Regions from separate parts of the Neobacillus sp. OS1-32 genome, predicted to be linked through region 2. Evidence: riboswitches for the same ligand, from Rfam matches in the RefSeq annotation. Region 2 holds a riboswitch; each other region holds the start of a gene.
The links. Region 2 has a riboswitch for S-adenosylmethionine ahead of RCG24_RS20840 (methionine biosynthesis PLP-dependent protein). Riboswitches for the same ligand answer to the same signal wherever they lie in the genome.
Positions count from the first base shown of each region.

Region 1: linked by a shared signal. The riboswitch ahead of RCG24_RS04535 (hypothetical protein) and the one ahead of RCG24_RS20840 (methionine biosynthesis PLP-dependent protein) in region 2 are both predicted to bind S-adenosylmethionine.
Region 3: linked by a shared signal. The riboswitch ahead of metK (methionine adenosyltransferase) and the one ahead of RCG24_RS20840 (methionine biosynthesis PLP-dependent protein) in region 2 are both predicted to bind S-adenosylmethionine.
Region 4: linked by a shared signal. The riboswitch ahead of RCG24_RS10760 (homoserine dehydrogenase) and the one ahead of RCG24_RS20840 (methionine biosynthesis PLP-dependent protein) in region 2 are both predicted to bind S-adenosylmethionine.

Region 1 covers NZ_CP133263.1:862,493-866,128, reverse strand. The annotation lists gene RCG24_RS04545 (helix-turn-helix domain-containing protein) at 1-119, shown strand, start outside; gene RCG24_RS04540 (MFS transporter) at 177-1,397, opposite strand; gene RCG24_RS04535 (hypothetical protein) at 1,646-1,969, opposite strand; SAM riboswitch class I at 2,040-2,146, opposite strand; gene RCG24_RS04530 (BC1872 family protein) at 2,197-2,520, opposite strand; gene RCG24_RS04525 (YoaK family protein) at 3,111-3,636, shown strand, end outside.
Region 2 covers NZ_CP133263.1:4,250,815-4,254,450, reverse strand. The annotation lists gene RCG24_RS20845 (polysaccharide biosynthesis protein) at 1-1,473, opposite strand, end outside; SAM riboswitch class I at 1,958-2,071, shown strand; gene RCG24_RS20840 (methionine biosynthesis PLP-dependent protein) at 2,255-3,367, shown strand; gene metC (cystathionine beta-lyase) at 3,367-3,636, shown strand, end outside.
Region 3 covers NZ_CP133263.1:37,266-40,901, reverse strand. The annotation lists gene metK (methionine adenosyltransferase) at 233-1,435, opposite strand; SAM riboswitch class I at 1,657-1,791, opposite strand; gene pckA (phosphoenolpyruvate carboxykinase (ATP)) at 2,021-3,607, shown strand.
Region 4 covers NZ_CP133263.1:2,111,757-2,115,392, forward strand. The annotation lists gene RCG24_RS10755 (DoxX family protein) at 1-191, opposite strand, end outside; gene RCG24_RS10760 (homoserine dehydrogenase) at 482-1,720, opposite strand; SAM riboswitch class I at 1,778-1,888, opposite strand; gene argH (argininosuccinate lyase) at 2,085-3,461, opposite strand.

The sequences.
Region 1 (3,636 bases), 950 kb from region 2:
GAAATGCCCGCCGAATTTTAACAGGGTTAGTCGAGAATGGCATTGCCGATATCATTGGTGAAGAAGCCCCTACCTCTAAAGGAAGGCCGAGGAAAATATATCGAGTTAATCATTTTTAAATATAAAAAGAGGAAGGCACCAAGTGAAAAATCACATGGTGCCTGGTAGCGATTCTTTTATATCGCTTCTGTTAATGTTTTAATAGGCTTCTTCTCCTCGACTTCCCCTTTTCCCAGACTTAGCATGGCGATAAAGGAGATGCAGTATAGGATAGCGAGGTAGGTCATGGCGACGGTAACGTTAGCATGTTGTAAGATGAATCCTACCAGAATTGGTGATAGTCCACCCAATGCCCGGCCAAAGTTGAAAATACTGTTGGTCGCGGTGCTGCGAACTTCGACTGGATAATAATGACTGATTAAAGCACCGTAGCCGGCAAACATTCCGTTCGAGAAAAATCCGACGACCGCTCCGCCAATTAACACCCCGGCTGCTCCAGTCGCAAAGGAGTACAAGTATACCGCCCCGGCTGAAGCAAAAAGGAAGATACCGAATGCTTTCTTCATTCCCAGTCGGTCGATAATTTGTCCGAATGTTAACATCCCGGCAATCATCCCAACAGCCGTACTAATCGTCCAAAGGGCCGAACCTGAAACCGAAAGTCCTTGTGATTTCTGGAGGATCGACGGCAGCCAGATCATTAAGCCGTTATAGCCGGCAATTTGCACCGTGGCCATCACCGCTAAGGCGACGGTCGTAAAGGCTATTCTTGGGCTGGAAAATAACTCCTTGACACTACCTTGCTTTTTCACATGCTGTTTTTCTCTTTGAGCTGCCAGCCATTCAGGTGATTCATTTAAATTTTTCCGGACAAAGAAGGCGAATATAACCGGAACAATTCCGACGAAGAATAATCCTCTCCAGCCCCATAGCGGTAAAAGGATGGCACTTAAAAGAGCCGCGAGAATCACCCCGAATTGGGCACCGATACTTACATAAGAAGAGGCCCGTCCCTGCTTATTCTTTGGCCATGCTTCGGCAACCAATGTCATCCCGATTCCATATTCGCCGCCCGCTCCCAAGCCGGCAATAAACCGAAAAATATAAACTTGCTCTACATTTGTTGCTAATCCGGTTAACGCTGTACCGATGGCAAATAATAAAACGGTATACGTGAACACCTTTACCCTGCCAAATTTATCAGCTAAGATTCCGAAGATAATTCCTCCAAACAGCATCCCTAAGTTCGTAATTGAAGAAATTAGACCGCCCGTTGCCATGTCCAAATGAAATTCCGCAATGATCATCGACATCGCAAAGGAAATAAACATGATGTCCATACCCTCTAACGTTAACCCTGCTACTGATGCTACAACAGTTTTTTTCTGATAATCCACTTTTGTCAGTCTCCTTCCAAGCCTCTCAGGACTATGATTTAAAGAATTCGGGCAAAAATAAAATGCCCTTTGATCCGATAGAACAAAAGGGCATTCATACATACAGTTTCATATATACGATCATTACTTTCGCCCTTTTTGGCCTCTCTGGACCAGAATTAAAGGAAAATTTTCTTTATTATCTTAGCACTTCGACAACACTATGACAATACAAAACTTTTAAAAAATGGATCTTTCACATTGTTCTGCTATAAAACCGCCTCAATATAATTGCCAAAACCCTTTTTAATTTCCAGACCTTGCTTTTCTAAGCCCTTCCAAATCTCTTGGTCGAGACGGTATGGGCTCGTTTTCTGCAGTAAGAAAGCCTCCTCCTCCGACAGTTTTACACTATAATCCCGCTCCCCATATTTTACAATCAGTTGATAGTCTTGCAGTTTCATGACCAGTACCTCATACTGTTGATCCCATTCCTTTAGCTGCCGCTCAATACATTCGGCAACATACAACAGAAATTTTTCGACATTCAAATCCCGCGCCTTTAAGGTCCTTGCATAGCCGTTAATATTCACGTTCGCTTTCCCCTTCCGTTTTAAAAAATAAAACCCCCTTCTGCATTGGATCCAAAAGGGGGTAAAAGCCGTTTTATCATCCAAAGCAGTCTATTGCTTTGCTGGTGGGAGCACCTTACGTTCTGCAGGTTGCTGTGACGTCATTGAGCCAGTTCTCTCAGCCACTCTAGATAACTATTTAATTATTATTATTGTACTACAATTATCCCAATATATCTATTACAATTTTAGCATAATTTCTGCCACATTCTTGTCGTGTCAGGAATGGAATGATGTTCGATGATGGTATAGGCAGCATTGGTGATCGCTTGGGCTAAGTTTTCTCCAGTTGCGCAAATTTCATTAAAGCAAACCCTTGAAGTCCCTTTAACCGTATAGGTATAACCCAACTGTTCCAAACGATCCACAATTTGCAACGCATGGTTAAGGTTTTGCTCCGGTTGGAATTCAGTATCTTGTATGAAAATCCCCTTTTCATAGTCGTACCAGCGATCCCAGCGATTTAATTTCCAGCCCATAATTCTTCGCGCAATTGAGTCTGTTTTAACCATATTTTCTGCTCCTTCTTAAAATTTGTTATATAACACGTTTTATAAATTAATACAATTATATAACAACGAAAAATTGATTACCAGCCTTTCATTAAAAATTTTTTTAAAACTTAAACAAAGGCTTTTAAAACTAGAAAGTTCTAACTAATCACTGGCTTTTAACAGAGTAATTCGATGACGGATCTAGCGGTTCTACAAAAAACCATGCTCTTTTCGTTCACTAGAACGTACAATGTGAAAAACGTAGTTGGTGATAGGATGCATACGATTATTACCGGAACAAATGGCCCCATGTACTTAGGTTACCCTCCGCCGATGTTTGGACCGTGGAATCAACCGATTCATCCTCATAGTGTTCAATTGGGGCATACCATCTACCATATTGTCCCTTTGCTTTTCGGTTATCCGCCAGCATTCCCTTATTTTGGTCCGTACGTCCCCTTCCGTGTGGGAACTCAAAAGTTAGTGAAAGGCTGCAAATATACTGGACTACACAAAAAAAGACCTTATTAGCTCATTAATAAAATAAGGTCACTCCGGGAAAAATAAAGATTGTAATTTTTGCTAACAGTTTGTTTAGGGAGAGATCCATGGAAAAGACTCATGATCAGTCTAAACTAAATATCGCGATACCCTATGTGAGAAGAACAGTAAATATCAGGAAGGTGAAGCTTCCGCAAATTACAGCGGAATCCATTGGTTTGGGGGTATTATTAGCTTTAATTGGGGGATATCTTGATGCTTACACGTATGTTAGTCGGGATGGAGTGTTTGCTACATCCCAGACCGGCAACCTCGTCTTATTAGGTGTGGTAACCGCACAAGGACATTGGGCTCAAGGATTAAAGCATATTCCCCCGATTTTTGCGTTTGTCATCGGAGTGGTCGTTGCAGAAGGATTAAAACATCCAAATATCACCCGAACGTTTCCATTTCCTGCTAGGACAGTGCTGTTGTTGGAAAGTATTGTCCTTTTATTTGTCGGAACCTGGCCGGCCGAGATACCAAATACCGTGGTAACATTAACGATTGCCTTTGTTTCATCGGTGCAAATTTCATCCTTTCGCACGCTGGTGAGATGGCCTTATAATTCGGCGATGGTTACTGGTAATTTAC
Region 2 (3,636 bases):
CAGGGCACTTGCCTGCAGTACCAATCGAGAGGCCTCGGGTATCGTCATAAAATAGCGCACCATATCCGGATGGGTTACGGTAACGGGCCCTCCTTTTTCTATTTGTCGCTTAAAAAGCGGAATGACACTTCCCCTGCTTCCCAAAACATTACCAAATCGGACTGTAACAAACTTTGTTTCACTTTCTGTATTCAAGTATTGGATTACCATTTCTGCAAGCCTTTTGGTTGCCCCCATTACACTTGTTGGATTAACCGCCTTATCCGTAGAAACCATGACAAATGCTTTTACCCCATTCCATCTGGCGGCTTCTGCAGTGTTGATCGTTCCAATCAAGTTATTTTTTATTGCTTCCTCTGGATTTTCTTCCATCAATGGAACATGTTTATGTGCAGCAGCATGATATACAACATCCGGTCTGTATGTACTCATCACTGACATCATTTTTCTCTCATCCTGTACATCCGCAATCACAGAAATAAATTCAATGGGTGATTGTTGGTAACGTTCTTTTAATTCCATTTCAATGGTGTAAATACTATTTTCCCCATGACCTAATAAAATCAGCTGTTTAGGATAAAATGCGGCAAGTTGGCGACAAATTTCAGATCCAATCGAACCGCCGGCACCGGTAACCAAAACAACTTTATTCGTGACAATTGCTGTGATGCTTTGTATATCCAAATCCACAGGTTCTCTCCCAAGTAAATCCTCTACTTGCACATCACGAAATTGTTTGACCGAAACTTTTCCCGTTACTAAATCTTCGAGCATTGGAAGAATTTGTGTTTTTGCACTTGTTTTCACACATTCTGCAAAAATTTTATTCAATTCTGTTCTATTAAGGGAAGGAATCGCAATCACAATATGATCAATACTAAAATTCTTTACTATTGCTTCAATTTTTGTGATTCCACCTAAGACGGGAATCCCTAAAATATCAAGTTTGTGTTTCTTTTCATCATCATCAATAAACCCAACTGGCAAAAGGTTGGCTTCATTTGTTTTTTTTAATTGCCTGGCCACCATCACCCCAGCTGATCCGGCACCTATAATTAATGTTCTTTTTTTATTATTTGTTTTATTAAGCACTGAATCTCTGAACCATCTGAAACAGAAACGCGAAGAACCAACAAACAACAAATTCAGCATCCAAGTTACGATCAGATAGCGAATAAAGACTTCATCTAACACAAGCTGTTGGATGATTACTGTAAAGAGGATCGTAAATGTTTCGACTTTTAATATACTAATTAACTCCCCCACACTCGCATATGCCCAAACTTTTTTGTATAACTTGAATTGAAACGAGAGAAAATGATGGACAAGTAAAATTACAATTAAACTAAGAGTAAAAGAAAAGGAAAAAATTTCGAGCTCATCTTTAATTAAAAAACTGCTAACAAGAATGGCTGCCAAAACTAGCCATGAATCAATAAAAATAAAAAATGATAATCTTTGAATATACGTCATCCCTCAACCCACTTTCTTTATAAAATTTATAAGTTTATCCTCTCCATCAATAAAAGAACAAACTTATAAATTTTAAAATGGGCATCTAACCCGCCCTCACATCACACTCTCGACGACTAGCGTCTAAGGTATTTCTACCCACAGCATGACCGAGTGTCTCCATTGATAATGGTAAGGAGACATCACCCAAAATTCTCAAAATTTATTTCGTTCTTTTTATAGAACGTATTGAGCAAAAAAATAAACCTTTCAAAATTATTACTTTTTAACTAATCTTTTTGTACTTAATTAAGAACATTATAATCCCATTTACCTAAAAAATAAACCCTTTTTTATAAAAAATTTTTGTTTCGCTATTAATCAATTGTTCACTAGGAAGAACAGACTGCTAAGTATTTAACTTCTGCAACCATCCTCCTTTTGAATATATATTGACACTATTGTCTTAGTGTAGTAAATTTAATGAAAATCAAAATATTCGATTTTCTTATCAAGAGAGGTTGAGGGAAGGGCCCAATGACACCTCAGCAACCTTCAGTGGGATTCCATTGAAAAGGTGCTAAGTCCTGCAAATTTTTAGTAATTTGCGAGATAAGAAGAATGACCGAGTGGTTCGTGCTTACAAAAGTCTTCTTCTTATAGAAGGCTTTTTTTAATGGAGAACGAAAGCCCCCTATCCGGAGTAGTCACAAGGCGTTGGAGCTAGTCTAGGAAAGACAGCCGCCTCCGCTAAAAATGACTGCACCGAGTTGCTAAAATTTTTTAAAGGAGAGAATGCATAATGTACAAAATCGACACCAAATTAGCCCAAATTGGCAATCGCAGTGAGACCACAACTGGAACCGTCAACCCGCCGGTTTATTTTTCAACCGCCTACCGCCACGATGGAATCGGGCAGTCAACGGGTTTTGATTATATCCGTACCGGAAATCCGACGCGGCAGCTTCTTGAAAAAACAATCGCGGATCTCGAAGGCGGCGATCAAGGCTTTGCCTGCAGTTCCGGAATGGCGGCGATTTTTACGCTGCTGTCCTTATTCAAATCCGGAGATGAATGGTTAGTCAGCGAGGATTTATATGGGGGAACCTACCGTTTATTGGAACAAGGCTTTAAAAAATGGGGCCTGACTTGTCACTATATCAATACCTGTTGTCCGGAAACCGTTGAAAATAACATTACACCGCATACAAAAGCAATTTTCCTCGAAACACCGACCAATCCGTTGATGCAGCAGGCCGATATCGCCGCCATTGCGGAGATTGCCAAACGACACGGAATGTTACTGATTGTTGATAATACTTTCTACACGCCGCTGTTGCAGCAGCCGATTAAGCTTGGCGCCGATATTGTCATCCACAGCGCCACGAAATATTTAGGCGGTCATAATGATGTCCTAGCCGGTCTGATTGTTGCGAAGGGCGCGGAACTTTGCGAAGCACTGGCATTTCATCATAACGGCGCCGGTGGTGTGCTTAGCCCGTTTGATTCGTGGCTGTTAATGCGCGGAATGAAAACTTTGTCACTGCGTATGGAAAGGCATGAGAAAAATGCGAAGGCCATTGTTGAATATCTTACGAACCATGCTGATGTCACAGATGTGCTTTATCCCGGTCACGGCGGGATGGTTTCGTTCCGTATCAAGGATGAGGCTTGGGTCAATCCATTTTTAACAGGGTTAAAACTGATTAGCTTCGCTGAAAGCCTTGGGGGAACGGAAAGCTTCATAACCTACCCGGCAACCCAAACCCATGCCGATATTCCTGAAGAAATTCGGATTGCCCAAGGGGTTTGCAACCGTTTGTTACGTTTTTCTGTCGGTATAGAAGATGCAGAAGACTTAATTGCTGACCTAGATCAGGCCTTTGCTAATATTCATGAAGGGGTGACCGTATAATGACATACGATGAATATCATTTTGAAACAAGATTACTTCATAATCAGCATAAAATCGATCCGGCAACAGGCGCTGTGAGTGTTCCAATCCAGCACGCCTCAACGTTTCACCAGTTTGATGTTGATCATTTTGGAAAGTATGATTATGCCCGCAGTTTAAATCCGACTCGGGAAGCACTTGAGGATGTGATTGCCGAGCTTGAAGGCGGCGTAAAAGGCTTTGCTTTTTCAAGCGGAATGGCGGCGATTTCCACCGCTTTTCTGTTGCTG
Region 3 (3,636 bases), 130 kb from region 2:
CGGGAAAATCCGATCCAATCATGAGGCGCTCCGCCCCTTCCTTCAAGCAAACATACTATCTAATACTACCACTTTTTTTCGCAAAATGGCACTGTGAGTATAAGGAAATTTATGGCCTTACCATTTTTCAGTTCGCTGCTGCTGGATAAACATTGGTTTAAACCGCTAAACAAAGAATTAGACGAAAAATAAAAAATGGGAGTTACAGTTTATTTGCAACTCCCACTGAGGATCAACGATTTTCTGCCTGTTGGCGCAGTGTTTCCGCTTTATCTGTCCGCTCCCAAGGGAGGTCAATATCTGTACGGCCAAAATGTCCATAAGCGGCTGTTTTCTTATAAATCGGACGGCGTAAATCCAGCATTTTAATAATGCCTGCCGGACGAAGATCAAAGTTTTGACTGACTAGATTAACTAAGACGTCCTCACTTACTTTTCCGGTTCCAAACGTATCAATTGAAATTGAAACTGGTCTGGCAACCCCGATTGCGTAGGCCAGCTGAACTTCACATTTATCGGCAAGGCCAGCGGCCACAATATTTTTTGCTACATAGCGGGCCGCGTAGGCGGCAGAGCGGTCTACCTTGGTCGGATCTTTCCCAGAGAAAGCACCACCGCCATGGCGGGCATAGCCTCCATACGTATCAACAATAATTTTCCGACCAGTTAAGCCGGCATCTCCCTGTGGACCGCCAATCACAAAACGTCCTGTTGGGTTAATGAAATATTTCGTATTGTCATCAATAAGTTCTTTTGGAACAACCGGATTGATGACATATTCTTTTATGTTGCGCTGAATTTGCTCCAAAGAAATCTCAGGATGGTGCTGGGTTGACACGACAATTGTATCAATCCGGACCGGCTGATTGTTTTCGTCATATTCAACAGTAACCTGTGTTTTCCCATCAGGACGCAGATACGGAAGAATATCTTCTTTTCGTACTTCTGCTAACCTGCGGGCAAGCTTATGCGCAAGCGAAATCGGCAGCGGCATCAGTTCCTTCGTTTCGTTGCAGGCGAAACCAAACATTAACCCCTGATCTCCTGCCCCAATTGCCTCGATTTCTTCATCCGTCATGTTCCCTTCGCGGGCTTCAAGTGCTTGGTTGACACCCATGGCAATATCGGGCGACTGCTCGTCGATGGAGGTTAACACTGCACATGTTTCCGCATCAAAGCCATATTTGGCACGATTATAGCCAATTTCCTTAATCGTTTCCCGAACAATCTTGGGAATATCTACATATGTAGATGTGGTAATTTCCCCGGCTACAAGCACTAGACCAGTGGTTACCGATGTTTCAGCAGCAACACGGGCATTAGGGTCTTGGGCTAAAATTGCATCTAAAATTGAATCAGAAATTTGGTCACAGATCTTATCAGGATGACCTTCAGTTACTGATTCGGATGTAAACAAGTGGCGTCTTGTTGGCATCTGAATTCCTCCTATATTAATGAAATAAATGAGGTTATCTACATGGCCTGTTGCTGACAATATATTGAACCTCTAATTTAAACGGAACTCATTCCCTTTGTAGTATGAAATAAAAATGGGAAATTTATTAAGAAGAACCATTATCCCCAATAATTTCTTAAAAACAAAAAACCTTTCCATCAATGAGGAAAGGTTAAAATACACTAAATTCATTCCTTTCGCTCTTATCGTTCAAGGTCAAGCCTTGCATCTGGGTTAGCACCTTTGCCTAGAAAATGCATAGAAAAAAAACATTTTCTTCGTTGCAGGTTGCTGGGTTTCATTGGGCCCGTCCCTCCACCAGCTCGGGATAAGAGAGTATCCGTTCAAAATATAATCATAACGTACTACTGGAAACAATGTCAATATTTTTCAATCTATTGCTCTAATAATAAATTGTTCTTCCTTTTTTTTCTTTCAATGAATAGTATAAAGTGGAAGATGACATAATTTTTTCACATAATTAGTATAGACTAATCATTTAATTGTGTTATACTATTTAAAGACAATTTTTTCGTTAAAAACAAGAAAAGGAAGGTCCGATCCATGAACTCTGTTCACGTTCCAAACGAACTTAATCAGTTACTGAAAGAAAAGAACGTTCAAATGCAATTATCTGTACCCCAATTGGTTGAAAAAATCTTGGCGCGAAACGAAGGAACGTTGACCTCAACCGGTGCAGTACGTGTCTCCACCGGCAAATATACAGGCCGTTCTCCAAAAGACAAATTTATTGTTGTAGAAAAATCAACGAAAGATAAAATTGACTGGGGTTCAACAAACCAACCTATCTCTGAGGAAGTATTTACAAATCTTTATCATAAAGTCCTTCAGTATTTAAGACAGAAGGAAGATGTATTTGTATTCAAAGGATTTGCCGGTGCAGATAAAAAATCGAGATTGCCGATTCAAGTGATTAATGAATTGGCTTGGCATAATCTTTTCGTTCATCAATTGTTCATTCGTCCGACAGAGGATGAGCTTTTAGCGCATGATGCCCAATTCACTGTCATCGCTGCTCCTAATTTTAAAGCGGATCCTGCAGTAGATGGAACCAATTCGGAAACCTTTATTATTATATCGTTTGAGCGCCGAATTGTTCTTATTGGCGGGACTGAGTATGCAGGAGAAATGAAAAAGTCGATCTTCTCGATTATGAATTTCTTACTTCCTGAAAAGAATATTTTTTCCATGCACTGCTCGGCAAATGTTGGTCAAGAAGGTGACGTTGCCTTATTCTTTGGATTATCCGGAACTGGAAAGACAACGCTGTCAGCCGATCCGAATCGGAAGCTAATTGGTGACGATGAACACGGCTGGTCGTCCCATGGCGTCTTTAATATTGAAGGCGGCTGCTATGCTAAATGTATCAATCTTTCGCATGAAAAAGAACCGCAAATCTTTGATGCCATTCGCTTTGGAACTGTCTTGGAAAACGTCATCGTCAACCAAGAATCAAGGATTGCCGATTACGACGACAATACCTTAACGGAAAATACAAGGGCTGCCTATCCACTTGAAAACATTGATAATAGTGTCATTCCTAGTATTGCCGGTCATCCACATACAATCGTGTTTTTAACTGCTGATGCCTTCGGCGTGCTGCCGCCTATTGCAAAATTAACGAAAGAACAGGCCATGTACCATTTCTTAAGCGGTTATACCTCAAAGCTTGCCGGCACTGAGCGCGGTGTCACCACTCCGGAAGCAACTTTCTCGACTTGCTTTGGAGCTCCGTTCATGCCATTACCAGCGACCCGTTACGCGGAAATGCTGGGAGATAAAATTCTCGAGCATAACGTCAACGTCTTCCTAGTCAATACAGGCTGGACCGGCGGAGAATACGGTGTTGGCAGCAGGATGAAGCTTTCCTACACAAGAGCGATGGTGCAGGCCGCACTTGAAGGTGAATTAAACCATGTCGAAACAGTCACCGACGAAATCTTTGGCTTAAATATTCCGCTTCATATCGCTGGCGTGCCAGACGAGGTTCTGCAGCCAAGCAAAACTTGGCATGACCCACAAGCTTACGCTGAAAAAGCGAAGGAACTTGCAGCCAAATTCCGGGAAAACTTTAAAAAATTCCAAAACGTTGCCACTGAAATTGCCGAAAAAGGCGGACCGATTGCCTAAATAAACTAAAATGGTGCCCATTTCCTTGA
Region 4 (3,636 bases), 2.1 Mb from region 2:
AAAAAGTCTGCATACCATGCTTGCACTGCCGGGTGTTCACCAGTTGCATTGGCAAGCGCCCCTTTGAGGAAGCCTCCTGCGTCAAATCCACCAGTTATTTTTTCAAATCCTGCTGTTATCCACTGATAGCCAAGATAAATCCGTAAAACTGTCCATACAACTGCTGCAATAGGCGTTTTGTACCATTTCATTACAATCATCTCCAAATGATTTTATTTTTGATAATGGTAATCAGCTAGCTGTTTCTTATAGTGAAGGCTTGTGATTTTTATCACTACCTTCGCTACACTTATAATATACCTTGAGGACTATTGAAAAACAACCGTTTTCACATTTTCTTAACATATTAATGTTGGATATTTGATAAAATTGTGAACATTCTCAGTTTGTACTTTACATAGGCTTGTTTGTGGGTATTTATCTGGAAAAAGAAAAAGCATCCTGCCATTTGGATGCTTCCATTTGCTGTGTTTTCGAGTGATTAAATCACTGTTGCTGTGGGTTTATTTAAAATGGGCAATTTTCCATCACCAAGAATCTGAAAATAACAAATCTCCGGTTGCCGAACAGCCAAGCCCTTTAAATCCTCCTTGCCAGCTTCGATGATAAAAATGTTGTCAGTAACCTCATCAAGCCAGGTAATTTCAGGATGTTTCGTTTTTTCAACAAAACCTTGAAGCAACCAGTAGTCTTTTTGTTTCCTCCTCATCCGCCCTCGCCAATCAGCAGTTTTCTTAATATTTTGCCGGCTGTTAAGTTTACTTTGACAAACATAGACCAAATCTTCAATCATCGCACTTGCTGTTGGATACATGCCGGCTCCCGGGCCCTGCAGCGTGATTCTGCCAACAATATCGGAATGCACATTTACCGCATTCTCGACACCTTCCACGTGATAGAAGGGATTCTCGTCGCCCACCAGGATCGGTTTTACAGACGCAATGATCTGTTCGTCTTCCTTGCTTATACTGGCTACATGTTTAAACCGCAGCTTTAATTTTTCTGCTGCCTCTATTAACTCGCTTGTGATCGCAGTTATTCCCTGACGTTCAACCGTCTGCCAATCGGGCTCTTCTCCGAAAGCAATCCTGCTGAGTATCATCGCCTTGTAAAAGGCATCGAAACCCTCAATATCATTAGTGGGATCAGCTTCTGCATAACCTTTTGCTTGAGCCTGGCGCAAACTTTCAGCAAATGACTGCTTTTTTTCACGCATTTCGGACAAAATGAAGTTAGAAGTGCCATTTAAAATTCCCTGAATTTGTGATACACGATTAATGTTTAAGAGCTGCCTAAGGGTTTGAATGACGGGAATTCCTCCGGCCACGGTTGCTTCATAGCCGACAGAAACACCGTTTTCCTTTGCTAGATCAAGTAATTCTTTTCCATGGTGCGCAAACATTTCTTTGTTAGCCGTTATGATGTGGCACCCCTTGCCAATTGCTTGTTTCAAATAAGTAAAGGTGGGTTCCTTGTCGACGATGGCTTCAATTACAACATCAAGCTGGGGCAGCCGAAGAATTTCCTCAAAATTCGTTGTCAGAAGCACACCTTCACGAATATTCCTTTCCTTTTGGATGTTTTTTACAAGTATTGCCGTGACTTCAACCTTTTTCCCGAGAACAGCTGTAAATTCTTGCGCATGAGATTGAATCGTCCGGTAAACCCCTTCACCCACCGTTCCGAATCCTAATATCGCTACCTTAATAACAGACACCATTCCTCACCCCACTTCAAAAATAAAAACCTCTTCGATAAGAAGAGGTCTGGTAATCCTCTCTTATCTTTCAGATCCTTAAGATCTGCAGGAATTAGCACCTTTTCAAGGATCACCTTGAAGGTTGCCGGGCTTCATTGGGCCTAGTCCCTCCGCCGCTCTGGATAAGAGTTTTATATGAACTTTTATAAATTTTCCAATAATTAAAGAAAATATTAGCTCAATCTGCCACCAATGTCAATAGTTTCTTTTTGAAAGAGAAGCAATTGCGGAGTGAATCTTTTAATCGTTTTTTGGAATCTTTGCAGGGTTTCGATTATACTTGCACAAAATCAAACCCGCCAAAATTGAGCGGGTTTGATTTTGTTTATTTATGCAGTTTTTGCTCGGCTAATTGAATTTGCTGCTTCACTTGTTCTGGTGCTGTCCCGCCAAAGCTATTGCGAACGGCGACAACTTGTTCCGGAGCCAGTACCTGATAAATATCCTCTTCAAATAAATCGCTAAATTGCTTATATTCCTCGATGGTTAAATCGAGCAAGAATTTGTTGGACTGAATTGAATAAAGGACAATTTTTCCAATCACCTCATGGGCCTCGCGAAACGGCAGACCTTTGCGAACAAGGTAATCGGCAATATCCGTAGCATTGGAAAAGTCAGTGTTGATCGCCTTGCGCATTACCTCTTTATGGACGGTCATCGTTTCGATCATTGGTGCTAATAGCTTCAGGGAGCCTTCCAGCGTCTCTACCGTATCGAACATACCTTCTTTGTCCTCTTGCAAATCCTTATTATAAGCAAGCGGAAGGCCCTTTAATACAGTGAGTAAACCAATTAAATTGCCATACGTGCGCCCTGTTTTTCCCCGCAAAAGCTCCGGTACGTCCGGATTTTTCTTTTGCGGCATGATGCTCGAACCGGTGCAAAAGGAATCGTCCAGTTCAATAAATTGAAATTCCTGGCTTGACCAAAGGACCATTTCCTCTGACAAGCGTGAAATATGGGTCATAATAATCGAACCAATCGACAAAAATTCTAAAATAAAATCACGGTCGCTGACAGCATCCATACTATTTGGATAAATCGTTTCAAATCCTAATAATTCCGCGACCTTTTCGCGATTAATTGGAAAGGTGGTCCCGGCCAGGGCGCCAGAGCCTAACGGCAGCCAATTAATCCGTTTCAAAGAATCCAGCAATCTTTCCTTATCTCGTTCAAACATCCAAAAATACGCCATTAAGTGATGAGCGAAAGAAACCGGCTGGGCCCGCTGCAAATGGGTATAGCCCGGAATTAGTGTTTCAATATTCTCCTTCGCCTGCTTGATGATCGAGAGTTGGACATCTTCAATCAATTTAATTAATTCAGTTGTTTTGGTCCGCAAATATAGATGCATGTCGGTTGCCACTTGGTCGTTTCGGCTGCGGCCAGTATGAAGCTTGCCCCCCACCGGACCAATTTGTTCAATTAACAGTTTCTCGATATTCATATGAATATCTTCATCCGCAACGAGAAACTCAACCTCTCCGCGGTCAACCCTTTCCTTTATTGCCAGCAGACCTTGTTTGATTGTTTCCGCATCCTTTAGCGGAATAATGCCGCACTCCCCTAACATCTGGACGTGGGCAAGGCTCCCGGCAATATCTTCTTTTGCCAGCTTTTGATCAAACGATATCGAAGCGGTGAATTCTTCTACCAGCTTGTTCGTTTCCTTCGTAAACCGACCGCCCCATAATTTTGACATAGATTGCTCCCCCTAAATGATCAGAAATTCCTGTTAATACTTGATTTCCTTTTGTGAATTGAAAATGATATCTGTAGACTAACTCGATATATCTGCAAGTTTCACAGATTTATCTGCCGTTTTGCCTGATATATCTGCAAGTTTTTCAATATATCTGTAGATTCGCTCATTATAT